DNA from 3 places in the Pseudomonas purpurea genome. Region 2 is predicted to be linked to each of the others. Evidence: riboswitches for the same ligand, from Rfam matches in the RefSeq annotation. Region 2 holds a riboswitch; each other region holds the start of a gene.
What was found. Region 2 has a riboswitch for cobalamin ahead of AABM54_RS15755 (CbtB domain-containing protein). Riboswitches for the same ligand answer to the same signal wherever they lie in the genome.

Region 1 (9,705 bases), 660 kb from region 2:
TGCCGCAAAAGGTAGGCGCTGACCCCGATTAATGTGGGAGCGGGCTTGCTCGCGAAGACGGACTGACAGTCAACATTGATGTTGAATGTTAGAACGCTTTCGCGAGCAAGCCCGCTCCCACATTGGTTATGTGTTGGCGTTGGAGGACTTATTGGGCGGCCGAAACCCGCCACACCTTATTCCCCACGTCATCAGCCACCAGCAAACTGCCCTGCTGATCGATCACTACGCCCACCGGCCGGCCCATGGCTTCTTCGTCTTTGTTGAGGAAACCGGTGAGCACATCCACCGGTTGTCCGCTCGGCTTGCCGGCATTGAACGGTACGAAGATCACTTTGTAGCCGCTGTGCGGTTTGCGATTCCAGGAGCCGTGCTGGCCGATGAATACACCTTGGGTGAACGGCGCGGGCAGTTTGCTGCCCTCGGCGAAGGCCAGCCCCAGCGACGCCGTGTGCGGGCCGACGGCGTAATCCGGGGCGATAGCCTTGGCTACCAGGTCCGGGTTGGGTGGCGTGACGCGCACATCGACGTGTTGGCCGTAATAGCTGAAAGGCCAGCCATAAAAGCCGCCGTCCTTCACCGAGGTGATGTAGTCCGGCACCAGGTCACTGCCGATCTCGTCGCGTTCGTTGACGGCGGTCCAGAGCTTGCCGGTCTGCGGTTCCCAAGCCAGGCCGTTGGGGTTGCGCAGGCCCTGAGGCGAAGATGCGGTGGTTACCGGTAGCGCGGTCGACTTCCCAGATGGCGGCGCGACCTTCTTCCTGGTCCAGGCCGTTTTCACCGACGTTGCTGTTGGAGCCGACAGTGACGTAGAGCTTGCTGCCGTCCGGGCTGGCGATGACGTTTTTGGTCCAGTGATGGTTCAGCGCGCCGCCCGGCAAATCGACGACTTTGGTCGGTTGCGACGTGATGGCGGTTTCGCCGCTTTCATAATGGAAACGCAACAAGCGGTCGGTGTCGGCAACGTACAGGTCATTGCCGACCAGAGTCATGCCGAACGGCGAGTTGAGGTTTTCCAGGAATACCGTGCGGGTTTCGGCGACGCCGTCGTGGTTGCTGTCACGCAGCAGGGTGATGCGGTTCGCGCTGGGTACGCTGGCGCCGGCGCGCCCCATGACTTTGCCGGCGATCCAGCCACGAATACCGGCGCCGTCGTCGGACTTGGGTGGCGAGTTGGTTTCAGCCACCAGCACATCGCCGTTGGGCAGCACGTAGAGCCAGCGGGGATGATCCAGGCCTTCGGCGAAGGCTGCGACGTGTGTGCCTGGCGCCGCAATCGGTTTTGCGCTCTTGGTCCAGCCGACCGCCGGGGCGATGTTCACCGTCGGGATCAGGGCTTTGTTCGGTTCCGGCAGTGTGGGCGATGGCCCGGTACCGTCCGAGACTTGCAGGTTGGACGTCTCACCGCAGGCAGCAATCCCTGCGGCGATGGCGATGACGAGGACATGTTGAGGCTTGAGCATGTGGATCTCCCTATGAATGCAGTGCCTGCATCATAGAGGACCCTGACGGCCGGATGGTTCAATCGGTCAGCCGCGGGCTTCCTTGAGGAGGACGGCAATCCCGGGGTGGTAGTTGCCGGCATCGTTGTGCAGCTTGCGGTAGGCATACGGGAAGTACCAGGCCACGGCGCAGGTCAGTTCCTTTTGCAGGTCGTCGACCATGTCCTGGAGTTCTTCTGGAGTGGCGCTGTGCTGGGCCTTTTGTGGCGCAACGAACAGGCAGCCGAGTTTCAGGTCGCTGGCGTAGCCGATTTTCTTCGCGTCGCTGACGGCGTCTTGCAGGGCCTGTGTCAGGTTGAGGTTACTGACCCGCGGCCAGCGCTGGGTGGCTTGCAGATAGGCGCGTTCCTCTTTGCTGGCGATGTACAGATCGGCGCGGCCATTGCGTTCGCCTTCCTCGATCTGTTTTTTTGTCGGGGCCTGCTCCAGCGTGGCCAGTTCGGCCATCCATGCTGCGGCAGACAGCAATCCGAGGTTGGCGCGTTCGTCGAACCAGTAAGGGGTTTCGTTATCGCCGCGCACCGCGTTGTAGCGATCGATACAGTCAAACCAGCGCTCCAGCACCGGGCGCAGGAATTCCAGTTTCGGATTGCTGATGATCATGCCTTGCATGTTGCTCACCTTGTTCTTGTGGTTTGGAGTTATGGCGATTTGATATCACTGCTCTGAGTGTGGCACAAGATTGGCGTCAGTAAATTGATTCAGGCCAATTTTCCTCGGGTATTGGCGTCTGGCTTTAATTGACGCTCCATCCCCAACCCTCTAACCTTCGCGACTTGTTTCAGGTGCTCTGTGACCCATGGGTCGACCGAGTGAAACAGGGAAGCCGGTGAGTGTTTCGCATGATCCCGGCGCTGCCCCCGCAACGGTAAATGAGTCAAGACTGCGCCTGGTGCCACTGTGTCGAGTGTCGATACGGGAAGGCGCGCAGTCGGCAACTGCGGCTCATGAGCCCGGAGACCGGCCTGATCCATCCAGCGGCATCACGGTGGGCGATGCCAGGCTTCTTGCCGTCTATTGCTATGCCCGCCCGCCGTTACCCCGCCTCAACGGAGAGCTCCCCATGACTGATTCCCCTGATCGTGACGAACGCCATCTGGCGCGCATGCTGCGTAAAAAAGCCGTAATCGATGAACGTATTGCCAATTCGCCGAATGAATGCGGCCTGATGCTGGTGCTGACCGGCAACGGCAAAGGCAAAAGCAGTTCCGCTTTCGGCATGCTGGCGCGGGCCATGGGCCACGGCATGCAGTGCGGCGTGGTGCAATTTATCAAGGGCCGCAACAGCACGGGCGAAGAGCTGTTCTTCCGGCGCTTCCCCGAGCAAGTACGTTTCCACGTCATGGGCGAAGGGTTTACCTGGGAAACCCAGGATCGCCAGCGTGACATCGCCGCCGCCGAGGCGGCCTGGGCAGTGTCGCGCGAACTGCTGCGTGACCCGACCATCGGCCTGGTGGTGCTCGATGAGCTGAACATCGCCCTCAAGCACGGTTATCTGGACCTGGACCAGGTGCTCAGCGACTTGCAGGCCCGCCCGCCGATGCAGCACGTGGTCGTTACCGGTCGCGGCGCCAAACCCGAGATGATCGAGCAGGCCGATACGGTCACCGAAATGGGCATGGTCAAGCATGCGTTTCAGGCCGGTATCAAGGCGCAAAAAGGCGTTGAATTGTGAGTGAGCCACGTCATTGCCCGGCGGTCCTGATCGCTGCGCCGGCTTCCGGCCAGGGCAAGACCACCGTCACCGCCGCGCTGGCCCGATTGCATCGCAATCAGGGGTGCAAGGTGCGTGTGTTCAAATGCGGCCCGGACTTTCTCGACCCGATGATTCTGGAGCGCGCCAGTGGTGCGCCGGTGTATCAGTTGGACATGTGGATGGTTGGCGAGCAGGAAAGTCGTCGGCTGTTGTGGGAAGCCGCAGGCGAGGCTGACCTGATCCTCATTGAAGGCGTCATGGGCCTGTTCGACGGCACGCCGTCCAGCGCCGATCTGGCGCGCCACTTCGGAGTGCCGGTGCTCGGTGTGATTGACGGCACCGCCATGGCCCAGACGTTTGGCGCACTGGCCCTGGGGTTGGCGCGCTATCAGCCGGACCTGCCGTTTGCCGGGGTGCTGGCCAACCGTGTCGGCACCTTGCGCCACGCGCAATTGCTGGAAGGCAGCCTCACCGAAGGGCTGCGTTGGTATGGCGCCCTGTCCCGGGAAACCGGGATCGAGCTGCCGAGCCGCCATCTCGGGCTGGTCCAGGCGAGCGAGCTGAACGACCTGGACGCGCGTCTCGACGCCGCGGCCGAGGCCCTGGCCAGCAGTTGCGAAGTGGCGTTGCCACCCGCCGTCGAATTCGCCGCTCCCGAGGTGATTGTCGCCGAACCATTGCTGGCCGGCGTGCGCATTGCCGTGGCCCGCGATGAAGCGTTTGCGTTCACTTATGGCGCGAGTCTGGACCTGCTGCGGGCGATGGGCGCCGAGTTGCTGTTCTTCTCGCCGATCCATGACCGTGAGTTGCCGGATGCCGACAGCCTGTACCTGCCGGGCGGCTACCCGGAATTGCACCATGTGGCGCTGGCGCAAAACACCACGATGCTGGCGGCGATTCGCGCGCACCACGAGGCGGGCAAGCCGTTGTTGGCCGAGTGCGGCGGCATGTTGTACCTGCTCGACTCGTTGACCGATGTCGAGGGTACGCGTGTCGAGCTGGTCGGTTTGCTGGCCGGTGACGCGGTGATGCAGAAGCGACTTGCCGCGCTGGCATTGCAAGCGGTTGAGCTGCCGGAAGGCTCGCTGCGCGGGCACACCTATCACCACTCGTTGACGAGCACTGAGCTTGAGCCGATTGCCCGTGGGCTGAGCCCCAACGGCGGGCGCGGGGCGGAAGCGGTTTACCGTGACGGGCGGATGACCGCCTCTTATGTGCACTTTTACTTTCCGTCCAATCCGAAAGCGGTCGCCGCACTGTTCCTACCTGAATCCGAGGTCGCCATCGCGAGCAGGCCATGACCGACAATGCATTTTCCGAAGCCGAACGCGCAGCGGTCTACCGGGCTATCGGCGAACGTCGCGACATGCGTCATTTCAGCGGCGGCACGGTAGACCCCGAGCTACTGCGACGTCTGCTTGAAGCGGCGCATCAGGCGCCGAGTGTCGGCCTGATGCAGCCTTGGCGTTTCATCCGCATCAGCGACCGCCCCTTGCGCGGCAAGATCCAGCAACTGGTGGAAGAAGAGCGGGTACGCACTGCCGAAGCGCTGGGCGAACGCTCCGATGAATTCATGAAGCTGAAAGTCGAAGGCATCAACGATTGCGCCGAAGTGTTGGTGGCCGCGTTGATGGAGGATCGCGAGCGGCACATTTTCGGGCGTCGAACCTTGCCGGAAATGGACATGGCGTCGTTGTCCTGTGCGATTCAGAACCTGTGGCTGGCGTCCCGCGCCGAAGGGCTGGGCATGGGCTGGGTGTCGTTGTTCGAGCCGCAGGCCCTGGCCGACCTGCTCGGTTTGCCGCCCGGCGCCAAGCCGCTGGCGGTGTTGTGCCTGGGGCCGGTCGAGGCATTTTATCCGGCGCCGATGCTGGTGCTTGAAGGGTGGGCGCAACCGCGTCCGCTGAATGAACTGTTGTATGAGAATTATTGGGGAGTGAGTCAATGAGTGTGGCGTTATTGAGTGTCGCCGGGGTGGCGCTGGATGCGCTGCTGGGCGAACCCAAACGCTGGCATCCGCTGGTGGCGTTCGGCCGTTTTGCCGACCGCATCGAGCAACGTTTCAATTCCGGCGGTCGTGGCTGGCGCAGCCACGGCGTGACGGCCTGGGTGTTGGCGGTGTTGCCGCTGACCTTGTTGGCGACGGCGTTTGCCTGGTTGCCGTACATCGGCTGGATCGTCGAGATCCTGGCGTTGTACTGCGCCCTCGGTTTGCGCAGCCTTGGTGAACACGTCGAGCCGGTCGCCCAGGCGCTGCGCAGCGATGACCTGGTGGAGGCGCGCAAGCGTGTCAGTTACCTGGTCAGCCGTCAGACCGCCGAACTGGACTCGACCGAAGTCGCCCGCGCTGCCACCGAGTCGGTGCTGGAGAATGGCAGCGATGCGGTGTTCGCCGCGTTGTTCTGGTTTATCGTCGCGGGCGTGCCGGGGGTGGTGCTGTATCGCCTGAGCAATACGCTGGATGCCATGTGGGGTTATCGCAACGAGCGCTTCGAGCGTTTCGGCTGGGCGGCGGCGAAGATCGATGACGTGCTCAACTACATTCCTGCACGGCTGGTGGCCTTGACCTACGCGTTGCTGGGTAAAACCCGTCTGGCGCTCAAATGCTGGCGCACTCAGGGGCCGATGTGGGACAGCCCGAATGCCGGGCCGGTGATGGCGGCGGGTGCCGGTGCGCTGGGTGTGGAGTTGGGCGGCGCGGCGATTTATCACGGCGAGCTGCATCAGCGCCCGACCTTGGGTGAAGGCGTGCCGGCGGACGCCGACTCCATTGACCGTGGCTGGCAATTGGTCCAGCGCGGGGTATGGTTATGGCTGCTGATTCTCTGCCTGGGGGTTGAGTTCTATGCTTGAGCACGGTGGCCGTTTGCGCAAGGCGGCGCTCACCTATGGCATCGCCGAAGCCGACTGGCTTGACCTGTCCAGCGGCCTCGCGCCCTGGCCGTGGCCGATCCCGGAGATCCCGCTGCGAGCCTGGGCCCGCTTGCCGGAAACCGACGATGGCCTGGAGCAGGCCGCTTGCGAGTACTACGGCGCGCCCCAAGTGTTGCCGGTGGCGGGCTCGCAAGCCGCGATCCAGTTGCTGCCGCGTTTGCGTCGCGCCGGCAAGGTGGGCGTGCTGTCGCCGTGTTACGCCGAGCACGCCGAAGCCTGGCGCCGCAGTGGCTACATCGTTCGCGAAGTGACGGAACAGGAAGTCGACTTCTTTCTCGACAGCCTCGACGTGCTGGTGGTCGTCAACCCGAACAACCCGACGGGCCTGAGCCTGACCCCGGAGCGTTTGCTCGACTGGCACGCACGGCTGGCCCAGCGCGGCGGCTGGCTGGTGGTCGACGAAGCCTTTATGGACAACACTCCGCACCTGAGCTTGTCTGCCCATGCGAACAAAGTCGGGCTGATTATTTTGCGCTCGTTCGGCAAGTTCTTTGGTCTGGCCGGCGTTCGTTTGGGGTTTGTGTTGGCCGAACGCAAGTTGCTCAAATTGCTGGCCGAGCAAGTCGGGCCGTGGGCGGTCAGTGGGCCGACGCGGATTCTGGGGCAGGTGTGTTTGCGCGATACCGCCGGGCACGCACAACAACGCCAGCGCAGCGAGGCGGCGAGCCAGCGCCTGGCGTTGCTCCTTGAGCGCTACGGCTTCAAGCCGCAGGGCGGGTGTGCGTTGTTCCAGTGGTTGATCACCGACCGCGCCGGGCAGCTTCACGAATTCATGGCCACACGCGGCATTTTGCTGCGTCTGTTCCCCCACAACAGCAGTCTGCGTTTCGGCTTGCCGGCCGATGAAGCCGACTGGCTGCGCCTCGACGAGGCGTTCGCGGCCTACCGCAAGGATGTTCCATGAGCACGCTGATGGTGCAGGGCACCACTTCCGATGCAGGCAAAAGTACGCTGGTGACGGCGCTGTGCCGCTGGCTGAGCCGTGAGGGTGTCAGCGTGGTGCCGTTCAAGCCGCAAAACATGGCGCTCAACAGTGCGGTGACCGCCGACGGTGGCGAGATCGGCCGGGCGCAGGCCGTGCAGGCGCAGGCGGCGAACCTTGAGCCGCACACTGACATGAACCCGGTGCTGCTCAAGCCCAACAGTGACACGGGCGCGCAAGTGATCATCCATGGCCGCGCCGTGACCACGATGAACGCAGTCGCCTATCACGACTACAAAGCCATCGCCATGCAAGCGGTGTTGGCGTCCCATCAACGCCTGAGCGCGGCGTATCCGGTGGTCATGGTTGAAGGCGCGGGCTCGCCGGCCGAGATCAATCTGCGAGCCGGTGACATCGCCAACATGGGCTTTGCCGAAGCGGTGGATTGCCCGGTGATATTGATCGCCGACATCAATCGCGGCGGTGTCTTTGCCCATTTGGTCGGCACCCTGGAGCTGTTGTCGGCCAGCGAGCAGGCGCGGGTCAAGGGGTTCATCATCAACCGTTTTCGCGGTGACATTGCCTTGCTGCAACCGGGCCTCGACTGGCTCGAGGCGCGCACCGGCAAACCGGTGATTGGCGTGTTGCCTTATGTGATGGATTTGCACCTGGAAGCCGAGGACGGCATCGACCAGCGCCAGACCGACAAAGCCGAGCAGGTGCTGAACGTCGTGGTGCCGGTGCTGCCGCGCATCAGCAACCACACCGACTTTGATCCGTTGCGCCTGCACCCGCAGGTCAATCTGCAATTTGTCGGGCCTGGCCAGCCGATCCCGCCTGCTGACCTGATGATCCTTCCCGGTTCAAAAAGTGTGCGCAGCGACCTTGCATATCTGCGGGCCAATGGGTGGGACAGTGCGATCACCCGGCATCTGCGTTACGGCGGAAAACTGTTGGGCATCTGCGGCGGTTTGCAAATGCTCGGCGAGCAGTTGCACGACCCGTTGGGGCTGGAAGGCGCGCCGGGTTCCAGTGCCGGTCTGGGGTTGCTGGCGTTCGAAACGGTGCTTGAAGAAGAGAAGCAGTTGCGCAACGTGCGCGGGCGTCTGGCCCTGGAAAACGCTGAGGTCAGCGGCTATGAAATTCACGCTGGCGTGACCACCGGGCCGGCGCTGGAACACGCGGCGGTGCTGCTGGATGACGGTCGCAGCGACGGCGCACACAGCGCGGACGGGCAGGTGTTCGGCACGTACCTGCATGGCGTGTTCGAGTCGGCGCCCGCGTGCAGCGCGCTGTTGCGCTGGGCCGGTTTGCAGAACGTGCAGGAGGTCGATTATCACGCCCTGCGCGAGCGTGATATCGAGCGGTTGGCGGACTTGGTGGAGAAGCACCTGGACACCGGGCTGTTACGTGAACTCTGTGGGTTTTGAGGTGGTTTTGAGGACGCATTCGCGGGCAAGCCCGCTCCCACAGGGTTACGAGGCGTATTCAAAATTTGTGTTCATTCGAGATCAACTGTGGGAGCGGGCTTGCCCGCGAATAGGCGAGTTGCCTCACCGAATATTTTTCAGGATACCTTCATGCTGCAACTGATCCTTGGTGGTGCCCGCTCCGGCAAGAGTCGCCTGGCTGAAAAACTTGCGTCCGACAGCGGTCTGGCGGTGACGTACATCGCCACCAGCCAGCCGCTGGACGGCGAAATGAATGCGCGGGTGGCCCATCACCGCGAGCGTCGTCCGGCTGCGTGGGCGCTTATCGAAGAACCGCTGGAACTGGCCCGCGTGCTGCGCGAAACCGCACGCGCCGAGCATTGCCTGCTGGTGGACTGCCTGACGTTGTGGCTGACCAACCTGCTGATGCTCGACAACCCCGAGCGTCTGGCGCAGGAACGTGAAGCCCTGCTGGATTGCCTGGCGGCGCTGCCGGGGGAAATCATTTTTGTCAGCAACGAGACCGGTATGGGTGTCGTGCCGCTGGGCGAATTGACTCGCCGTTATGTCGATGAAGCCGGTTGGTTGCATCAAGCCCTGGCCGAGCGCTGTCAACGCGTTGTGTTGACCGTCGCCGGCCTGCCCCTGACTTTGAAAGGAACTGCGTTATGACTGACTCCTGGTGGCTGAACCCGTGCAAGCCGATCAACGCCGAGGCCCACGCGCAAGCGGCGGCCCGTCAGCAACAGCTGACCAAGCCGGCAGGCTCGCTGGGGCAGCTCGAAGCGGTGGCGGTGCAATTGGCGGGATTGCAGGGGCGGGTCAAGCCGAGCCTGAATCAGCTGTGGATTGCGATTTTCGCCGGTGATCACGGAGTGGTCGCGGAAGGTGTGTCAGCGTTTCCCCAGGAAGTGACCGGGCAGATGCTGCACAACTTCGTCAGTGGCGGCGCGGCCATCAGTGTGTTGGCACGGCAACTGGAGGCGCGCCTGGAAGTGGTCGACCTCGGCACGGTGACACCGTCGTTGAGCCTGCCGGGTGTGCGTCATCTGAATATCGGTCCCGGTACGGCGAACTTCGTCCATGCCCCGGCGATGACTCGGCGCCAGGGCGAGCAAGCCTTGCAGGCCGGTCGCGACAGCGTGCATCGGGCAATCGCAGAGGGTGCGGAGCTGTTTATCGGCGGCGAGATGGGCATTGGCAACACCACGGCCGCCAGTG
Region 2 (9,705 bases):
CGGTCCAGGGTTCGGCCAAGGCACAATCCAGCGGATCGAAACCCAGTTCGAACGCCTTGGCCAAGGCCCGCAGCAGACTCGATTGCGCGCCGCGACCGTCACCCCGAGGAATGCGCAACAGCGCCAGCAAGGTGTCGATGCGCAAGCGACCGGTCGGCGACTCACCCAACACATGCAAGCCGTCACGGATTTGCGACTCTTTCAAATCGCACAAATAGGTGTCCAGGCGCGGCAACCAGATCGCTGCATCGGCCTCGCTGTCGAGCTTCTCGTCGAGCTGCAACTCACGGTCGATGTGGGTTTCACGCACCAGGTTGAGGATGTCCCGTTGCAACTCGCGAGCGCGGCGCGGGTCGAGCAACTGGGCTTCGTAATACTCGTCGGCCAGTAGCTCAAGGTTGCGCAGCGGGCCATAGGTTTCAGCGCGGGTCAGCGGCGGCATCAGGTGGTCGATGATTACCGCCTGAGTGCGACGCTTGGCCTGCGCGCCCTCGCCCGGGTCGTTGACGATAAACGGATAAATGTTCGGCAGTGGCCCCAGCAACGCATCGGGCCAACAGTGTTCGGACAAACCGACGCCCTTGCCCGGCAGCCATTCGAGGTTGCCGTGTTTGCCGACGTGGATCAGCGCGTGCGCACCGTAGACCTTACGCAACCAGAAGTAGAACGCCAGATAACCGTGGGGCGGCACCAGGTCCGGGTCGTGATACACCGCACTCGGATCGACCTGATAACCCCGCGCCGGCTGAATGCCGACAAAGGTCAGCCCCAATCGCAGCCCGGCGATCATCATTCGCCCGCCCCGGAACATCGGGTCGTTTTCAGGCGTGCCCCAACGCTCCAGCACCGCCGTGCGGTTGGCTTCGGGCAAGGCGTTGAACATCGAGAAATAGTCGTCCAGCGCCAGGCTTTGCTGGCACAGGCGCAGGTCGATGGTTTCCAGGTCATTACTGACCCCGCCGAGCAATTGCTGAATCAGCGCGGTGCCGCTCTGCGGCAACTCGGCGGGCAGCGGATACCCTTCGGCGTGCAGGGCGCGCAGGATGTTCAACGCAGCGGCCGGTGTGTCGAGGCCGACGCCATTGCCAATCCGCCCGTCGCGGGTCGGGTAGTTGGCGAGGATCAGCGCAATGCGTTTTTCGCCATTGGCCACCCGCGCCAAGTCGACCCAGCGCCGCGCCAGCTCAGCGACAAAATCCATGCGCTCGGGCTGCGGTCGATAGCAGACCACATCGGACTGGCTGCGCTCACTGCGCCACGCCAGGTCTTTGAAGCTGATGGGGCGGCTGATGATCCGCCCGTCGAGCTCCGGCAAGGCAATGTGCATCGCCAGGTCCCGTGGGCCCAGCCCTTGCTCGCTGGCGCGCCAACCGGGTTCGTTGTCCTGGGCACAGATCGCCTGGATCACCGGGATGTTGCGGCGAAACGGCCGCAGGTGCGGCGCTTCGGGGCTGGATTGGGCGAACCCGGTGGTGTTGAGAATCACCGAGGCGTGCACCTCATCCAGCCAGTCCTCGACCACCGTCAGGCAGCCGGGCTCTTTCAGGCTGGCCAGCGCAATCGGCAACGGGTTAAGCCCCGCCGCTTGCAAACGCTGGCAGAAAACATCGATGAAGGCGGTATTGGCCGCCTGCAAATGGGAACGGTAAAACAGCACCGCCGCCACCGGTTGATCAGGTTGCCAGTCGGCCTGCCAATCACCGAGGACCGCGTTGCTGTTGTGCGGGTGGTAAATAGCGGTGCGCGGCAAGGTCTTGGGTTCAGACCAAGGGTAATCGCGGCCCAGCCAACGGTTGGCCAGGCAGCGGTACAGATCCAGCGCATTGCCCATGCCGCCCTGACGCAAAAAATGCCAGAGCCGGTCGCGGTCTTCACCGGCCACGGTACTCAGGTCGCTGAGTTCCGGATCAGGGCGATCGTCACCCGGCACCAGGATCAACTGCACGCCACGTTGCGAGAGTTCCACCAAGCGCTCGACGCCATAACGCCAATAGGCGATCCCGCCGTGCAGCGAGATCAAAATCACCTTGGCGTGGCGCAGCACTTCGTCGACGTACATGTCGACCGAGGCGTGATTCTGCACCTGCATCGGGTTGGCCAGGCGCAGGCTCGGGTAATCGTCGGGCAACTGCTGCGCCGCTTCGGCGAGCAGCGCCAGGCTGGAGTCGCCGCTGCACAGAATCACCAGTTCGGCGGGGGTTTGGCCTAAGTCGGCAATGTTGTCATCCGAGACGAAACCGCCGGGCTGGGTCCTGAGCAGGTGCATGGATTAAACGCTGAGCGCGGCGCGCAATTGCGCTTCGAGTTGAGCGGCATCGAGCTCCTGGCCGATCAGCACCAGACGGGTGGTCCGCACTTCATCGGCGCCCCACTGACGGTCGAAATGCTTGTCGAAACGCGTGCCCACGCCCTGGATCAACAGGCGCATCGGTTTGTTCGGGACCGCCGCGAAGCCTTTGACCCGCAGAATGCCATGCTTGACCACCAGTTGAGTCAGCGCGTCCATCAGCAGGCTTTCGTCGGCTTGTGGCAGCTCGATGGAAATCGAGTCGAAGGCGTCGTGGTCATGATCATCATGGTCGTCATCGCCTTCACCGTGGTGGTGATCGTGGTGGCTGTGACGGCTGTCGATGTGTTCTTCGGAACCGGCGCCAAGACCGATCAGCACGTCCAGCGGCAGACGACCGCTGCTGGCTTCGATGACTTTCACCGCTGGCGGCAGTTCTTCGGCGACTTCCAGCCGTACTCGGGCCAGGTCTTCAGGGCTGATCAGGTCGGCCTTGTTGAGGATCACCAGGTCGGCGCTGGCCAGTTGGTCGGCGAACAGTTCGTGCAGCGGCGATTCGTGGTCCAGGTTCGGGTCCAGTTTGCGCATGGCGTCGACCTGATCCGGGAACGCGGCAAAGGTGCCAGCGGCCACGGCCGGGCTGTCGACCACGGTGATGACCGCGTCCACAGTGCAGGCGCTGCGGATTTCCGGCCACTGGAAGGCTTGCACCAATGGCTTGGGCAGGGCCAGGCCGGAGGTTTCGATGAGGATGTGGTCGAGGTCACCGCGACGGGCAACCAGCTCGCGCATCACCGGGAAGAACTCTTCCTGAACGGTGCAGCACAGGCAACCGTTGGCCAGTTCATACACACGGCCGCTGGCCTCTTCTTCAGTGCAGCCAATGGAGCATTGCTTGAGGATTTCGCCGTCGATGCCCAGCTCGCCGAACTCGTTGACGATCACCGCGATACGCCGACCCTGGGCGTTGTCGAGCATGTGCCGCAGCAAAGTGGTTTTGCCCGAACCGAGGAAGCCGGTAACGATGGTGACGGGGAGTTTGGCCAGTGTTTTCATCGGATGCCCTTTGGCAAGGTGGCGGGCATACGGGACGACAACCGGCAGCGCTTGCGCGCGCGGGAAGAGTTCGCCACCGGATCACCCCGCCCGGTTGTAGTGAGAATCTGTGTCGAGGCAGGTCTCCTGGCTGACGGTGTGCCGGTCTTTCGACTGGCGGCTCCTGCGCCTTCCCGCCGCTCTGGGTAGAGCGTGCAGTGGCATGGCAGAAACAAAACCGTTCACAGTTGCGGGGGCAGCCGCGGCATTGACCGCGTTCCCTTCTTAGCTTCGGCAGCCGCCGAAGAACCTCGAAAGCGCAAGGCTACGCATGGTGTGGGGGCGGGTCAATGTCCGCGAACGATCGCGATCCACTGTGGCGAGGGAGCTTGCTCCCGCTGGGTCGCGAAGCGGCCCCCTGCATTCATTCAGGCACATCACATGCACACGATTTGCGACGGCTGCGCCGCCGAGCGGGAGCAAGCTTCCTCGCCACAGGGTTTTGTGCCAGCCTCAACTGAGAACCCTTGCCAATTGACGGCTCGCCCTCGCCCATGCTCTCCTACACACTTTGTTACGGGTGCCCTTCACAGGGTGAAACGGGAAACCGGTGAATCGTGTGCTTTACTCAAAGCCACGTCAGTCCGGTGCTGCCCCCGCAACGGTAAGCGAGCGAAGAATCAGATCCACTGTGCCAACACCTGGTATGGGAAGGCGATTCTTGCAGGTTCGGCCAACGCCAACCCCTCGTGAGCCCGGAGACCGGCCCGCAACATCGAGTGGCTACACACGCCACGCTATAACAAACCCGCGGTGGGCGGGCGCTGTTTGAACCTCTGCGTGCCTGGCGTGCAGGGGTTTTCATGCGCTCGATTCACCCGCTGACAGTCCAGAGGGAAGCGCCATGTCGATCATCAGCAGTACTCGCCACGCCACCGCCAGCAGCACCGCCACCCTGAGCCAACGCCTGACTGCCGCCATCGGCGCATCGATCCTGGGCGCGTGCCTTGTGTATTTCGCCGGTTTCTCGCACATCGAAGCGGTACACAACGCCGCCCACGATACCCGTCACAGCTCCGCCTTCCCGTGCCATTGAGACCTGCCGACATGATCAAGCGTATTGCGCAAACCGCAGGGTTCACCGGGCTGCTGGCCGCCCTGTTGCTGACCCTGCTGCAAAGCTTCTGGGTCGCGCCGTTGATTCTTCAGGCTGAAACCTACGAAAAGGCCCCGGCGACCGAAATCCATGAACACGCCGAAGGCGCCATGGCCGGCCACACTCACGACGCCGAAGCCTGGGAACCGGAAGATGGCTGGCAGCGCGTGCTGTCGACCACGGGCGGCAATCTGGTGGTCGCTGTCGGTTTCGCGCTGATGCTGGCGGGCCTCTACACCTTGCGTGCGCCAACACGCACCTCACAAGGCCTGCTCTGGGGCCTGGCCGGTTATGCGACCTTCGTCCTCGCCCCGACCCTGGGCCTGCCGCCGGAACTGCCGGGCACTGCCGCTGCGGATCTGGCACAACGGCAAATCTGGTGGATCGGCACTGCCGCCTCGACGGCGGTCGGTATCGCCCTGATCGTCTTCGGCAAAAACTGGCTGCTGAAAATCCTCGGCGTCGCCATTCTGGCCGTGCCGCATGTCATTGGCGCACCGCAACCTGAAGTGCATTCGATGCTGGCACCCGAAGCCCTGGAAGCACAGTTCAAAATCGCTTCGCAGCTGACCAACGTTGCGTTCTGGCTGGCCCTTGGCCTGATCAGCGCCTGGTTGTTCCGCCGCAAAAGCGAAGGTCAATACCACGCATGACGGACTCAAGCGCAGCGCCGACCCTGGTGGTCGGCCTGGGCTGCCAGCGCGGCTGCCCCGCCAGCACGCTGCGCGCGTTACTGGATCAGGCGTTGCAGGCGCATCAAATCGAGCTTGAGGCTGTGCAGGCCCTGGCCAGTATCGACCTCAAGCGCGACGAACCCGGGCTTAACGAATTGGCCGCGCAGCTTGGGCTGACGCTGACCTGTTTCAGCAGTGCGCAACTGGCGCACTATCAGCCAAGACTCAGCCACCAGTCGGACATCGCGTTCGAGCGCACCGGCTGCTACGGCATCGCCGAAAGTGCGGCCCTCGCCCTCGCCGAACAACTGGGCCAAGCGCCGGCCAAACTGCTGATCCCACGGCAGAAATACGCCCAGGCCACCTTTGCATTGGCATGCGCGTCGTAAAATCCCCGATAATCCCCGCCCTCGATCATGAGCAATCTTCATCTGAAGCCCTGCTTTGACAATTTTTCACAGGAGCCGGCCATGACCGTCTACTTCATCGGCGCAGGTCCCGGCGACCCGGAACTGATTACCGTCAAGGGCCAGCGGCTGATTCGCAGTTGCCCGGTCATCATTTACGCAGGCTCGCTGGTTCCGGCAGCCGTGCTGGAAGGCCATCAGGCCGAACAGGTGGTCAACAGCGCCGAACTGCACCTGGAACAGATCATCGAGCTGATCAAAATCGCCCACGCCAACGGCCAGGATGTGGCCCGGGTGCACTCCGGCGATCCCGGTTTGTATGGGGCGATTGGCGAGCAGATCCGCTACCTGCGCGAGCTGAACATTCCCTTCGAAATCATTCCCGGCGTCACCGCTACGGCCGCGTGTGCGGCGCTGTTAGGCGCGGAACTGACCCTGCCGGACGTTTCGCAAAGCGTGATCCTGACCCGCTATGCCGACAAAACGGCGATGCCGCCCGGTGAAGCGTTCGCCAGCCTGGCCCAACATGGCGCAACCATGGCGATTCATCTGGGGGTCAATCATCTGGATAAAATCGTCGCTGAACTGCTGCCGCATTACGGTGCGGACTGCCCGATTGCGGTGGTTCACCGCGCCAGTTGGCCCGATCAGGACTGGGCAGTGGGGACACTGACGGATATCGCCGAAAAGGTTAAGGCCAAGGGGTTTCGGCGTACCGCGCTGATTCTGGTGGGTCGGGTGCTGGCCACCGACAACTTCAGCGAGTCATCGCTGTACCGCGCCGGGCATGCGCATCTCTACCGCCCATAGGCCCTCATCGCGAGCAAGCTCGCTCCCACAGGGGATACGCGGTCAAATGTGGGAGCGAGCTTGCTCGCGGTGGCGTCAGTGAATTTCACCCAAAAAAAACGGCGCTCACGGGCGCCGTTTTTTTGTTCGCAATGAACGCCGTGCTTAGTAGTAGGCGTTTTCTTTTTGCGTGTGGTCAGTCACGTCACGTACGCCCTTGAGCTCCGGAATGCGCTCAAGCAGTGTGCGTTCGATGCCTTCCTTCAAGGTCACGTCTGCCTGGCCGCAGCCCTGGCAGCCGCCGCCGAACTTCAACACGGCGATGCCGTCTTCGACCACATCGATCAGGCTGACCTGACCGCCGTGGCTGGCCAGCCCTGGGTTGATTTCGGTTTGCAGGTAGTAGTTGATGCGCTCATTCACCGGGCTGTCGGCGTTGACCATCGGTACTTTGGCATTGGGTGCCTTGATGGTCAGTTGGCCGCCCATGCGATCCGTGGCGTAGTCGACCACGGCATCGTCCAGGAACGCTTCGCTGAAGTGATCGATGTACGCGGTGAAGCTTTTGAGCCCCAGCGCGGTGTCTTCAGGTTTTTCTTCGCCCGGCTTGCAATAGGCAATGCAGGTTTCGGCGTATTGGGTGCCAGGCTGGGTGATAAAGACGCGAATGCCGATCCCGGGGGTGTTCTGCTTGGACAGCAGATCGGCCAGGTAATCGTGGGCGGCATCGGTAATGGTTATGGCGGTCATGGAAACTCCTCGCAGGCTTGGGCGCAGTTTACGCCAATCAACGCGCCGGACAAAGTCCCAGTATTTTTGTCGGGAAAGCGCAACTGATCCAATGTGCGGACTTGCACCGGGCGGCGATCCGAGGAAGAGGCTAAAACAGTCAACATTAATGTTGACTGGTCTGCCGCCTTCGCGAGCAAGCCCGCCCCCACACTGGATCGCAGGCACCTCTAAATTCCGGGTGTCAAAGGTTCTCGTAGCGGTTCATGTCCAATACGCCTTCTTCCACCGGGTCGGTTTCATGCAGGTACTGGCTCAGGTCGTGAAAATACACCCAGAACTGCGGATGACTGCGGCGGATACCCCAGCGCTCGACGATTTTTTCGAAGCGGTTGGCATCCTTGGCGCGCTCCATCTGCGCCACGAACTGCGGCACTTCGTCGGCCGGGATGTTGAAGATGAAGTTCGGGTAGCTGCTGAGCACACCCGGATAGATCGTCAACGTATCCAGCCCCGGCTGATAGCGCAGCGCCTCACCCAACAGGAACGCCACGTTGCTGTGGGGCCCGGTTGCGCAGCAGGCTGTAGACCTCGCGTTTGCCGCTGCGGGTTTCGATGCGCAGCATCGTTGCTTCCGGCAACTGGTCGATGACCTTCAGCCCCGCCGCCGGCCGGGCAGTCAAACGGCTCAGGGCCTGCTCGGCATGCTGCAACGCCGGGTCGATGTTCGGCCGGGAACAGTAGGCGCCGTCGCAACGGTTGATCGGGTCCGGTCGCGCATTCAAATCGCCGTAACGCGCCAACAACTGCTGGGCGAAGTCGCGCTTGGGGTTCTTGGCGTCGAGTTTCAGTGCCGTCGGTTTGTCGTTGTCGATGCTTTCGTAGTCGAGCCACATCTTGAACTTGCCGCTGCTCTGATACCAATCGTCGAGGTAAGCATCCCGTGAATCGGCCGGCATCAGGCGCAGGAAGTTTTGCTCGGCACCGTTGCGGATCAGGTCGAAATACAGACGGGTCTGCGCCTGATGGGAAACGTTGCCGAACACATCGAAATTGACCGCCAGTTGATAGTAGGTGCGCTCCAGCAACGGGTAGTCGAACAACCACATCGTTTGCGGCACCTCACCAATCAGGCCCTTGCTGACGGAGGCGCTGTCGAAATGCCGGAAGATGCTCAGCAAGGCATTGTCGTTGCCCGCCCACAGGCTCGACCAGCTCGGCGCTGGAACCTCGGCGTAGGTGTCGCGGCGCAATGCTTCGTACTCGTTGCGTTTGTCGCGGTAGGCGTGCCACAGGCTCAGCACGCTGCCAACGTCATCGTTTTGCCCCGGCATGGCCAGTAACGGTGTGACCTTGCCACGGTAGCTCGGGTCGGTGATGTAGAGGTCGTGTTCCGGCGCCTGGAACAACGCCCAGAAGTTATCGCGAATCACGTCCGTGGCAATCTGCCCGCGACACACCGGGCCACGGATGAAGGTACGCACGAAGTACTCGGCGTTATCGAGCATGAACTGGTAACGCGCCTGCGCCGGGATCGCTTGAAAGGTTTCGAACGGATTGGCCCGACGCTCCGGGCCGTAGCCGGGTAACGCATTGACCTGCCAGTTGCCGCTGTAGAACAGGCTTTTGATCCGCGCCATCTTCGCCGGGCTCAGCGGATAGGTGATGTGGGTCTTGTGCACGATCACGCCCTGCACCGGCCACAGGCGGTAATAGATCTGCGTACCCGGATCGTCATTCGGCCGGCGACTGGCAATCAGGTCAATCGGCTGGCCGGTCGGCGTACGCGAGCGCACCCACTGAAAGAAGTGCCCGGGCTCGCCGTCCTTGAAGTACACGTGAGCCAGGAACAGATGCTCGAACAACCAGCGCGCCACCAGGCTTTCACGGGCACCCGGCGCGTTGAGCAGGTTTTCCCACTGCACGACTTGCAGCGCCTCCTGCGTACTCGGCGCCAGGCCTTGTTCATCGATAGGCGCCCCGGAGGCCAGCCAGCGTTGCAGCGTCTGGTATTGCTGGCTGGTGAGGCCGGTCACGGCCAGCGGCATGCCTTCTTTAGGGTGAGACTGGGCATAGCCTTCAAACTCTGCCGGTTGCGGGCACATGTTCTCGCGGCCAAGCCCCAGCGCAATCTCTTCGGGCAGTTTGGCGTTGGGTGTCAGCGGTGTCTGGTGCCCGAGTTCGAGCATCCGCGCCATCAGTGCGGCCTGGCTGCCTTGGGCGTCGAGTACCGAGTAGAAGTCCTTTTGCTGCCAGGCTGCTTTGCCGAACGCGTCGTAAAACAGCCGGGTCGGCCGGGAAGCCTTGCTGCGCTCGCCATCGTAGACCGGGATTTTCGTCGCCCCCCGCGCCGCGCCTTCGCCGCTGCCCAGGTTGAGCTGACAGGCGGAGTCATAGCAGGCATGACACGCCACGCACTTCTCGGTAAAGATTGGCTGAACGTCACGGGTGTAGGAGATCGCCGGCGCCGGGCCTTGCGCGGTGGCGACACTGCTTAAAAGCAGCGCGAAAAGGCTGATGGCAACGCGATACGACATATCCCTGGTCCCGATGGTGGAAAAACGTCGCGATTCTACCGGTGTCGCCACGCCATCAACATGAGCGATATTCATGCAAAAACGGCTCATG
Region 3 (9,705 bases), 1.0 Mb from region 2:
TCATTGAACGGTTGCATGTGCAGCACTTCGCCCGGGGCCAGTCTGATTTCCCGCACGCTCCCCAACTTTGGGCGCACGCCTGCCTGCAACGGCTCATCCTGAAGAATCATGCGGCCGACAGATCGATACCCGTCGCCGCTGTAACCCACGCTGTAGATTTCAAAGTCGTGCGTATGGTTGAGGTGGTAAATGAAGGTAGCGCTTTCGTCTCGAGACGAAACCGGTAGCCAGAACCCGAGGCGAATAGAAAAAGACGGGTTGTGATGCAGCACAAAGGCGTAGGCGTTATACAAAAAACTGCGGGTATTGAAGCCTGTTTGTTTCAGGTGTTTGAGCAGATGGTCGCTCAGCAGCGTTCGGTTTTTTGCCAGGTGGCGAAGGTCATCGATGATGAGCGCCGTATCGTGTGCAAGGTCGTAGTGCTGAAGCCGTTTGACGAAGGTATCCAGTTGCATGGCGTGGCCTCAGATCCGTTCCAGTAGCGTGTTGAGCCTGGGGTTGTGATGCTTCCCGAGCATCCTGACGTACTGTTGTGCCCGGTTCGGGCTGGCGTGGTGAATCTGTTGGAATGCCTTCCAGGCGACGCCGGGGTGGTAGTGGTAAATCAGTTCTTCGGCGACCTGGAAGGTGTGGGGGTCTGCGACGCCTTCCAGCAGTTCCAGGCAGGTGAGAAAGCGGGCGGCGCTATCATCGGCTGGAAACCAACCGGTTTTTTGCAAGGTCGAGCGATCAAATACCTGAATGTCCGCGGTTTTGTCGGGAAAGTTGAAACTGGCGATGACCCCGGCGTTCTCCTGACCGTCCGAAGTCTGCTCAAACAATTCATGCGCGCCGTTGATGTGCACGGGATGCCGAGCGTCGACCACCACGTGTTCATGGCGCGTCAGGCATTCACCTTCGATACGGTAGCGGGTAATGGCATAGGCGTGCGGTTGGAGGGCGAACAGCACGCAGTGCCCGGGCACCGAGTACAACTGCGCCGCTGCGCCTAACCCCGGCACCTTGATGCTCACGTTACCTCGGGACGAGGAAGCAAGGGTGATGGTGCCGGCCTGGCAGTTGGTTCTACTCATGATCGCCCCACGGCGAGTCCAGGGACTTGAGGACTTCGGGTCGGTCGCTAATTGCCGCAGCCACTGCCTCACCTCACGGGACAGGTCGATGAACCGTATGCGGTCCCTGATTTGTGGCGGTGACAGGTCGCTGCCGAGTAAGGACATCATCATGGCGTGCACTCAGGGCGGGTGGAATTCACCTGAATGTTAGGCAGTGTGCAGCTCCGTCGACTAGGCGATCAGTCTTTATCGGGGAGGCGAAGCGTCGCTTTGTCAGGTCTGATTTTCGTCCTGAGGAAGGGCAGTAAGGCGTCGGAAGCCTTGAACCGCGGCGAGGGAAATATCACCTGGAACCGGCCAGCCCACGCGTCGATCAGTCCAGTGCATTGAGTTTCCTCGTCAGTTCCAGCACGACCTGGCCACTGGTCGGGGTCGGCAGCAGATGGGCGAATGGAATGTCGATGATCCGGTTCGCCTTCACTGCCCGCAGTTGCGACAACGCCGGATCATGCTTGAGCAGGTAGCGTTTGCGGCTGGCCGGGGACCACACGGCGTCGGCCAGCAGGATCACATCGGGGTCGTATTTGAGCAGGGTTTCACTGCTGACCATCAGGCGCGCGACATCCACATCGGCGAAGGTGTTACGCGCCCCGGCGGCCTCCAGCAGGGTGCTCACGAATCCGCGTTTGCCTTCGCTGTCCAGGCCGTTGACTTCGCTGTCGAGGTAGAACACCGACAAGGGCTTTTCGGTGCTGCGCAACGCGCCGGCGCGGGCCAGGTCGGCGTCCAGTGCCGCGCTCAGTGCCAGTGCCTGATCCGGCCGTTGCACCAGGGCGCCGAGGGTGTGCAGGTCGCGGCGGATATGCCCGAAATAATCCAGCGAATGCCCTTCGCAGGCCGACTCCAGCAAGTAACTGGCGACGCCGTTGTCTGCCAGCACCGGCCGTGAACTCATGTGTTGGCGAAACGCCGAGGCGAAGCCACCGACCAGCAAATCGGCGCGCTGGGTGTAAAGCACTTCGGCCGAAGGGTAGAGCTGGGAGATCACCGGGATACCGCGATAGGTGCCGTGCTCGATGGCCTGGCCGTCATCGTCGATGTAGGCGACGCCGATCAGGGACGGGCCGGCACCCAGAGCCAGCAACGTGTCGGCGCTGTGCTGATTGAGCGCGATGATGCGCTGGGGGGCGTGGTCGAGCGTCCAGGTTTGCCCGCAGTTGTCGTAGGTTTGGGCCATGACCGGCAGCGCACCGCCGAGCAGCAGGCACGTCAGCAGGGTGTTACGCATCCGGTTTGCCTCCGTTCGGTGGGCGGATCAGCAAGGTCTCGGCCACGTTACCGCCGAGCAAATGCATGTTCACCAGATGCTCTACGTCGTCATCATGCCGCACCCGATACCAGCAGCCGTCCGGGTGCACGGTCAGCACCGGCCCCAGGTTGCAGGGGAACTGGCACGCGGTGCGGGTCAGCAACACGCCGCCAGGCGTTTCGATCAGGTCATGCTTGAGCAGCGCCCGGCGCAAGGCTTTCCACAAGGGCAGCGCTCCCCGACGCACGCAGCGCGGGCCGGTGCAGAGGAACACCTGGCGGGCATGGTCGGGGATTGTCGACCAGCCAGGGTCGCTCGGCACCGCGCCGACGTTGTCGCACGGCAAGTGGCGGTCGGTCTGCCCGATACTGGCCCATGCCGCGTGGGCATCCAGCCCACGGCGCCCGAGTGCCGATCCGGTGACCCAGAAGCGTGGCGCCTGAGGATGAGCCTGGGCGATGCGCCCGAGCTCATCGCGCAGCCAGTCCAGGTAGGCACCGTCCGAGGTCGGTTCAAGGTCGACCACCAGACGATTGCCCGCCCCCGGTTGACGCAGTGTGCGCCACAGCTCTTCGAAACCGTCGAGGGTGTCGATGATCTGTGTGCCGCCCGCGTCAGTGTGCAGCGCTTGAAGATCACGGCGGAAGGCTTCGCCCGTGGCCCCGCTGGCCAGCCCGGGGCCGACGAACAGGACGTCTTGATAATCGCTGTGCATGTCGGGTTTTTCCCTCAAAACCGGTACGTGTAGCGGATTTCGCTGGTGAAGGGCCGTCCGAGGTTTTCTACCTGGGGGCTGCCGGTGGTCATGCTGGTGGCGTAGTCACGGTCGAACAGGTTTTCCACCAGCAGGCTCACGCGATGCTGGTGGGCGCTGTCGAGGTAGCGATAGGCATCGGCGTCGACCACCGAGTAATGGCCGTAATCGACGTCCCGCGAGCTGACCACGTCGCGGATGTAGCGAATCGCACCGCCGGCGCCCCACATCCGGTCGTCCGACTCAAACCCCAGGCGCGAACGGGCGAAGAAACTCGGGATGTTGCTGAGGGTTACGCCGTTACGCGATTCGACAAGGTTGCGGGTCATGTCCGCCGAGAGGTTCCAGCGGTCGTCGAGTTGCCATTTGGCATCGGCCTCGACGCCCCGGACGTTGATCTCGCCTTCACCGTTGGTCCATTGCACGCCGTCAAGGGTGATCAGGTCGGTGATGTCACGCCGAAACCCGGTGACGCTGGCGCTGAACTCGCGGTCCAGCAGTGCGCCCTTGTAGTCCAGGCCCAGTTCGGCGTTGCGGCTTTTCTCGGGCTTGAGGTTGCGGTTGCCCATCTCATCCCCTGGCTCGTTGACGAACAGTTGCTCGGCGTTCGGCAGTTTGTAAGCGGTGCCGAACTGGCCGCGCAGTTGCCAGTTGTCGGTCAGGTCATACAACGACGTGAGCATGCCCACCGTGGCGCTGTCGCCGCCGCTCATGCTTTCGTGGCGCACGCCGATGCTCGGGTGCCAGTCGGGCAGGGCGTCGATGACCGGACGCAATTGGGTGTACAGGGCGTGGGCCTGGGCCTTGTTGTTGTCGATCACCAACACATCGTCCTGGCCCTTGAACCATTGGTTGTCCGAGCCGAACACCAGCACATGGCCTCCCGGCAATTGCGCCTTGCCTTCGGCTTGCACGCCCCAGTCGGTGAAACCCCAGTAATCGTTGTCGTTCACCACGCGAGTGCCGCCACCGGGCAGGTTGTTGATGCGGGTGTAACGGGTGTCCCAGTCGTTGACGTGGCCCTTGATGAAGTAGCTCAGTTGTTCGCTCAGGCGCTGTTCGAAGGTCGCGGTGGCGATCTGTTGCACCCGGTCGTTGGTGGTCTTTCTGTTGTGGGTGGGGCGGGCAAAATCCAGGTTGGCGTCGGCGTACTGGTAGAACAGCTCCAACCGCGAATCATCACCGAAAGCCTGGGTCGCCTTGGCGCCGAGGGTGGTGACTTCATAGGAACGTTTTTTGTCGCTGACGGTGCTGCTCATGTCTTTGCTGCGGTACGGCTGATAGCCGTCGGAAACGTTGTGGCTGACGTACGCCAGCAAACCGAGGTCGCCGAAGCCGTTACTGAAAATCTTCTCGGCACGGGCGTTGCCGCTGCGGCCCATGAAGCTGTCCAGCCCCAGGTTGACCTCGCCGGAAGCTTCACGGGTCTGGGCGCTGCGGGTGACGATGTTGATCACCCCGGCGACTGCCTGGGTGCCGAACAACAGACTTTGCCCGCCCTTGAGCACTTCGATGCGCTCGATGGCGTTGGCCGGCAGGGTGTCGAGGTAGAGACCGCCGTACAGGCGATTGTTCAGGCGCACACCGTCGAGCAGGATCAAGGTGTCGTCGTTGCGCCCGCCCAGCAGCGAGTAAGTGCCGTAGTCGAAGGGGCCGTTCTTCGGTGCGACGTACAGGCCGGGAACGGACATCTGCAACACGCGGCTGATATCGGCGCTGGGGCCGGCGCGTTCGATCTGCTCGCGATTGATGATCTCGACCTTGCTGCCGAAACGCGCCATCTCGGCGACGGTGGTGGACTCCACCGAGGGCGCGCTGACTATCTGTTGATCGAGGGTCATGGCCGTTTCACCGGCCAGCAACGCCGGGCTGAACAGGCAGCCGAGCAGGGCGCTACAGGCGCCGAACAGCGCAGGACGAGGGGCCTGGGCGTAAAGGGATTGAATCTGAGTCATTGTTGGTCTTCTCGAAAAAAATCTTCGCAGAAGCACGCAGGAGAAAGTACCGGACACGCGCCAATACCGGCCCATGCCCGCCCACCGCAGGTTTGCCAAACAGAAATTCCAGGCCGGTCTCCGGGCTTGCGAGGCTGGACACGTTCACCTTCCCGGACCTGGGCCCAGTGGTGTATCGAACGCGTCACTCGCTTACCGTTGCGGGGGCAGCACCGGACTAACCCTTGAGGGGCGCACCGGTTTCCCGTTTCACCTCATGCACGGCGGCATGAGGCACCTGAAACTGGGCGGCATCTGAACACTCGCATGACCGTTCGTCAACTTCGGCTGGTCGATGAGCGGTGCCTATGCGCCAACAATTGCCCGTACTGCGTCGGCTCGCACACGGCAGCGGCGCGCAAGGCGTGGATGACGCACGACATGTTCGGCGAGTTGCAGGCCGTGGTGGGCATGGCCAACGAAACCAACCGCCTGGCCAACGGTTACCGCGTGCCGCTGGAGGACGCCTTCACGCTCGCTGACTAGGCCGCAGCGGCGTGTTGCTGCTGTTTGAGCAACGGTACGGCGCGCACTGAATTGCCCGGTTGCAGTTGCAGGCGTTTGGCGGTCAGGCGGTCCACCAGCAGGTGCCCGCCGACCAGCCGCGCTCGGGCCGCAGTGATTCGGCAGTTCTCCAGGCGCCGGTTGTGGATCAACCACATCGGCGCATCGTCATCAGGCATGCCGACGGCCAGCGTCAACGTCTGGCTGTCACGCACGGTGCGCACGTTCGAGACCTGGGCTTCGATCACCGGGCCGCCGTCAAAGATGTCGATGTAGCCCTGATGGGAAAAACCTTCGGCGCTGAGGATCTTCATCGCAGGTTCGGTGTTGCTGTGGGCCTTGCCGATCACGGCCTGGGCCTGTTCGGTGAGCAGGCAGGTGTAGAGCGGCTGGCGCGGCATCAATTCGGCAATGAACGGCTTGTTGCCCAGGCCCGAGAGGTGATCGGCCTGGCTGAAATCCATCTTGAAGAAATGCCGGCCCACACTGTCCCAGAACGGTGAGCAGCCATGTTCATCGGCGCGTCCGCGCAGTTCGGCGATGAGCTTCTTGCCGAACAGATGCGGGAATTCGGCCACGAACAGCAAACGTCCCAGCGACAACAAACGACCGTTATGACCCACGCGTTGGTCGGGGCGCAGGAACAGCGAGCAGATTTCCGATTGACCGGTCATTTCGTTGTTGAGGAACAGCGTCGGAATCTGCCGCTGGATGCCCAGGTCGGGCGATGAACTGATGGTCATGCCCAAGCGATAGTTGTACCAGGGCTCGCGCAGGCCGACTGCGCCTGTCAGCGCACTGATGCCGATGACTTGCTGATCGTCGTCTTCGAGCACGAACAGGTAATCCGCATCGGCCCGCTCGACCTGTTCGGCAAAGGTGCGCTGGGCCCAGCGTACCCGGTGGCCCCAGGCGCTCTTCGTTAGCCGGCAGGGTGGTGATCCCCGGGCCCGCCCGTTGTGCCAACGCCATCAAGGCCGGGATATCGGTCACGCGAACCGGACGTACGATCATCATGCAGCTCCTTCATCGCGCCCGTCCGGGCGCTGTGGTTCGGTGCGGTGCCGGGCCTGATTCATAGGGCAATCAGCCGGACCTGGCTGCCATCCTTGACGTGCAAGGCTTCAAGCATCTGCGCATCGAGCGGCACCGGTTGGCCGGGCAGCCAGTCCAGTTCAGCGACAATCGCGCGATAGCCCAGCAGCAAGTCGTTGCTCACCAGATACTGGCCGCCGCTCGTGCGGGTGGCCGACAGTCGAGCGACTGCGGTCTGGCTGTGGGCAATGGAATGAATGTTCGAGGTGCGGGCATAGAGTGTCGGGCCGGCGTCGAACAGATCGACGTAGCTGTTGGTCTCGAAGCCTTCACGTTCGAGGATGTCGAAGGCTTCCTGGCCGTCGGGATGGACCTTGCCGATGCAGTCCTGGGCGCTCTGCGGCAACATGGGCACGTAAATCGGATAGTGCGGCATCAACTCGGCGAGAAAGCTCCGGCTCTGCAAACCGCACAGGCGTTCGGCCTCGACATAGGGCAGGTCGAAGAAGTGCTTGCCCAGGGCGTCCCAGAAAGGCGACTGGCCGTTTTCGTCGCTGTAGCCGACGATTTCGGTGATCACCGCGTCGGCGAACCGTTTGGCGTGGGCGGCAATGAACAGCAGTCGGGCCCGTGAAAGCATTTGGGCCTGCGCCGAGCCGACCAGCGCCGCGTCCACATGGAAACCCCGCAGCAAAGTGTGGCCGCTGAGATCGTGACACAACGATAGCGCCGGCACGCCATGCTGGATGTTCAGCTCACGGGAGGTACTGGTGAACATCCGGTTGCGCAGGCTGTAAAAGGGCTCGGAGAAACCGGCGGTCGCGAGGATCTCCGAGCAGCCACGCAAGCGCTGTTCGGCGAGGTCCTCAAGGACGAAGAAGTAGTTTTCCTGCCCATTGCTCTGCGCCTCGCTGTCGAACGAGGCGCAGGAGGCGAGAATTTTGTCGCGCAGTTGCGCGGTATCGTCTGGCAGGGAAGTGACGCCCACGAGGCTGTCGCGCGCAAGTTGCTGCAACTGGGGCAAGTCGGTTAACTGAACTGGACGCAAAGCCAGCATGGGTGCACTCCTGTTTCAAAGGGCCCGGCACCGTCACCGTGGGGTGGGTTACCGGGCCTGACGATCACTGTCGATTGCCAAGCGTTGTAGCGGCGGTCGGCTGAACCCTCTCAGCGACTGCCCGGGTCTTCGTGTTCAATTGTTGGACGGATCAGGCAGCGCGCTGCCGGTGCTGTGGCGGTTGAGGAAAAACAGGTACACCAGGCCGACTGCAATCCACAGGAAGCCGAGTTTTTGCGCGGCAACGCCCATGTTGTACATGATCGCCAGGGTGATGATCAGGCCCACCGCCGGGAAGATCAGGTGGCGGATGACCTGGCCTGATTGCTGCCGGCGCCAGTAGTAGTTGATCACCGTGAGGTGCAACAGGACGAAGCCACTCAAGGCGCCAAAGTTGACCAGCGAGGTCAGGGTGTCGACCGAGTTGATGAACAGGTAGCAGATCAGCAGCGACAGCACGGCCACCAGGTACAGCGCAATGTGCGGGGTGTTGTACTTGGGGTGAACCTTGGCCAATGCCTTGGGCAATTTGCCGTCGCGGGCCATGCCGAACAGCAGGCGTGAAACAGCGCTTTGCGCCGTCACCGCCACCGCGATGCCCCAGGCCAATGCGGTGGCCACGGCGGTCAGGGTCGCCAACCAGCTGCCGCCAGCGACTTCGGCAATTTCATAGAACGCGGTGTCGGCAGACTTGAAGCCCATGCCGGCCGCGAGGTCGGTGGCAATCCAGGTTTGCACCACGAAAATCACGCCCATCACACCGAGGGTAATCAGCGCTGCCTTGCCGACACTGCGGCCCGGGTCCCCTTTGATTTCTTCGGCGAGGGTGGAAATGGCATCGAAGCCCAGGAACGACAACACGGCAATCGAGACGGCTTGCATCAGCAGGCTGAAGTCGAAGGTTTGTGGGTTGTAAAACGGCTTGAGGGTCAGTTCGCCGTGGCCGGCCCCACCGTGCAAGGCGTTCCAGGCGTAGAAAAGGAAAATCCCCAGCACCGCCAGTTGGGCGAACAGGAACACCAGGTTCATCCGGGCCGTGAAGCTGATACCGCGCAGGTTGATGAAGGTTGCGCCGACCAGGAATGCGAGGATGAAGCCGACCTTGGGTATTTCCGGGTACAAGTGGTTGAGCGCCATGGCTGCGTAGACATAGAGCAGGGGCGGAATCAGCAGGTAATCAAGCAACATCAACCAGCCCGCGATGAAGCCGACGTGCGGGTTGAGTCCGCGTTGTGCATAGGAGTAGACCGAACCGGCCACCGGGAACGCCCGCGCCATGCTGCCGTAACTGACGGCGGTGAAAATCATCGCGATCATGCCGATGATGTACGCCAGCGGCACCATGCCCGGTGCTTCCGCATTGACGTAGCCAAAGATCCCGAAGGGTGCGATCGGGATCATGAAGATCATCCCGTACACCACCAGATCCTTGAGCGTCAGACTGCGTTTGAGCTCTTGCTTGTAGCCAAAGTCTTCAACATCCATGAAGCGTTTCTCCTTGAGGGCCAATTCGGCTTGTACATCAGCCGCGAACCGGGCGGGGCTTCGCGACTGGGGCAGTGAGTCAGAGACACACTGCGGCATTTTTTATAGTTGTTTGACCGGTACTACAAACGACAGCGTTTTTCTTTCTTTGTTACAGCAGGGGTGCCAGATAGTCGGCCCAGCGCTGCACCGCTTCCGGCGTACGCAGCAAATCATTGCGGACTTCGATCAGCACCGAGTCCAGGCCGCGCGCATCGCCGTGCACCGGCACGGTCATGTCGGACAGTGGGTCAATGGTGTAGGGCTGATTACCGGCCACGATCAACTCATGTCGGCTCAAACCGTCGATCAGCCGTTGGGCGTAGGATTGCGCGCGGGCGTACAGCACGCCGGCTTCGACCGTTCGTGGCTGACCGTAGTAAACCGGGGTGAAGCTGTGAATGCCCACCACACGGACCGCTCGGCCTTGTGCCTGGCGTGACTCGATCAGTTGCGCCAGGCGCTGGTGGAAC

Region 1: linked by a shared signal. The riboswitch ahead of cobO (cob(I)yrinic acid a,c-diamide adenosyltransferase) and the one ahead of AABM54_RS15755 (CbtB domain-containing protein) in region 2 are both predicted to bind cobalamin.
Region 3: linked by a shared signal. The riboswitch ahead of AABM54_RS11010 (TonB-dependent receptor) and the one ahead of AABM54_RS15755 (CbtB domain-containing protein) in region 2 are both predicted to bind cobalamin.

Annotation. Positions count from the first base shown of each region.
Region 1 is NZ_CP150918.1:4,156,734-4,166,438, reverse strand. Features, by position in the region: gene AABM54_RS18670 (class I SAM-dependent methyltransferase) at 1-15, shown strand, start outside; partial or broken gene AABM54_RS18665 (sorbosone dehydrogenase family protein) at 149-1,463, opposite strand; gene AABM54_RS18660 (hypothetical protein) at 1,530-2,114, opposite strand; cobalamin riboswitch at 2,269-2,486, shown strand; gene cobO (cob(I)yrinic acid a,c-diamide adenosyltransferase) at 2,566-3,177, shown strand; gene AABM54_RS18650 (cobyrinate a,c-diamide synthase) at 3,174-4,499, shown strand; gene bluB (5,6-dimethylbenzimidazole synthase) at 4,496-5,146, shown strand; gene cbiB (adenosylcobinamide-phosphate synthase CbiB) at 5,143-6,051, shown strand; gene cobD (threonine-phosphate decarboxylase CobD) at 6,044-7,036, shown strand; gene AABM54_RS18630 (cobyric acid synthase) at 7,033-8,484, shown strand; gene cobU (bifunctional adenosylcobinamide kinase/adenosylcobinamide-phosphate guanylyltransferase) at 8,635-9,156, shown strand; gene cobT (nicotinate-nucleotide--dimethylbenzimidazole phosphoribosyltransferase) at 9,153-9,705, shown strand, end outside.
Region 2 is NZ_CP150918.1:3,499,037-3,508,741, forward strand. Features, by position in the region: gene cobN (cobaltochelatase subunit CobN) at 1-2,266, opposite strand, end outside; gene cobW (cobalamin biosynthesis protein CobW) at 2,270-3,343, opposite strand; cobalamin riboswitch at 3,442-3,651, opposite strand; cobalamin riboswitch at 3,884-4,108, shown strand; gene AABM54_RS15755 (CbtB domain-containing protein) at 4,227-4,418, shown strand; gene AABM54_RS15760 (CbtA family protein) at 4,430-5,131, shown strand; gene AABM54_RS15765 (cobalamin biosynthesis protein) at 5,128-5,541, shown strand; gene cobM (precorrin-4 C(11)-methyltransferase) at 5,623-6,369, shown strand; gene nfuA (Fe-S biogenesis protein NfuA) at 6,514-7,098, opposite strand; partial or broken gene AABM54_RS15780 (fatty acid cis/trans isomerase) at 7,322-9,614, opposite strand.
Region 3 is NZ_CP150918.1:2,453,727-2,463,431, forward strand. Features, by position in the region: gene AABM54_RS10990 (transposase) at 1-455, opposite strand, end outside; gene AABM54_RS10995 (hypothetical protein) at 465-1,073, opposite strand; gene AABM54_RS11000 (ABC transporter substrate-binding protein) at 1,429-2,343, opposite strand; gene AABM54_RS11005 ((2Fe-2S) ferredoxin domain-containing protein) at 2,336-3,079, opposite strand; gene AABM54_RS11010 (TonB-dependent receptor) at 3,094-4,959, opposite strand; cobalamin riboswitch at 5,167-5,369, opposite strand; gene AABM54_RS11015 (carboxymuconolactone decarboxylase family protein) at 5,380-5,598, shown strand; partial or broken gene astA (arginine N-succinyltransferase) at 5,595-6,630, opposite strand; gene AABM54_RS11025 (arginine N-succinyltransferase) at 6,692-7,708, opposite strand; gene AABM54_RS11030 (APC family permease) at 7,844-9,193, opposite strand; gene AABM54_RS11035 (N-formylglutamate amidohydrolase) at 9,345-9,705, opposite strand, start outside.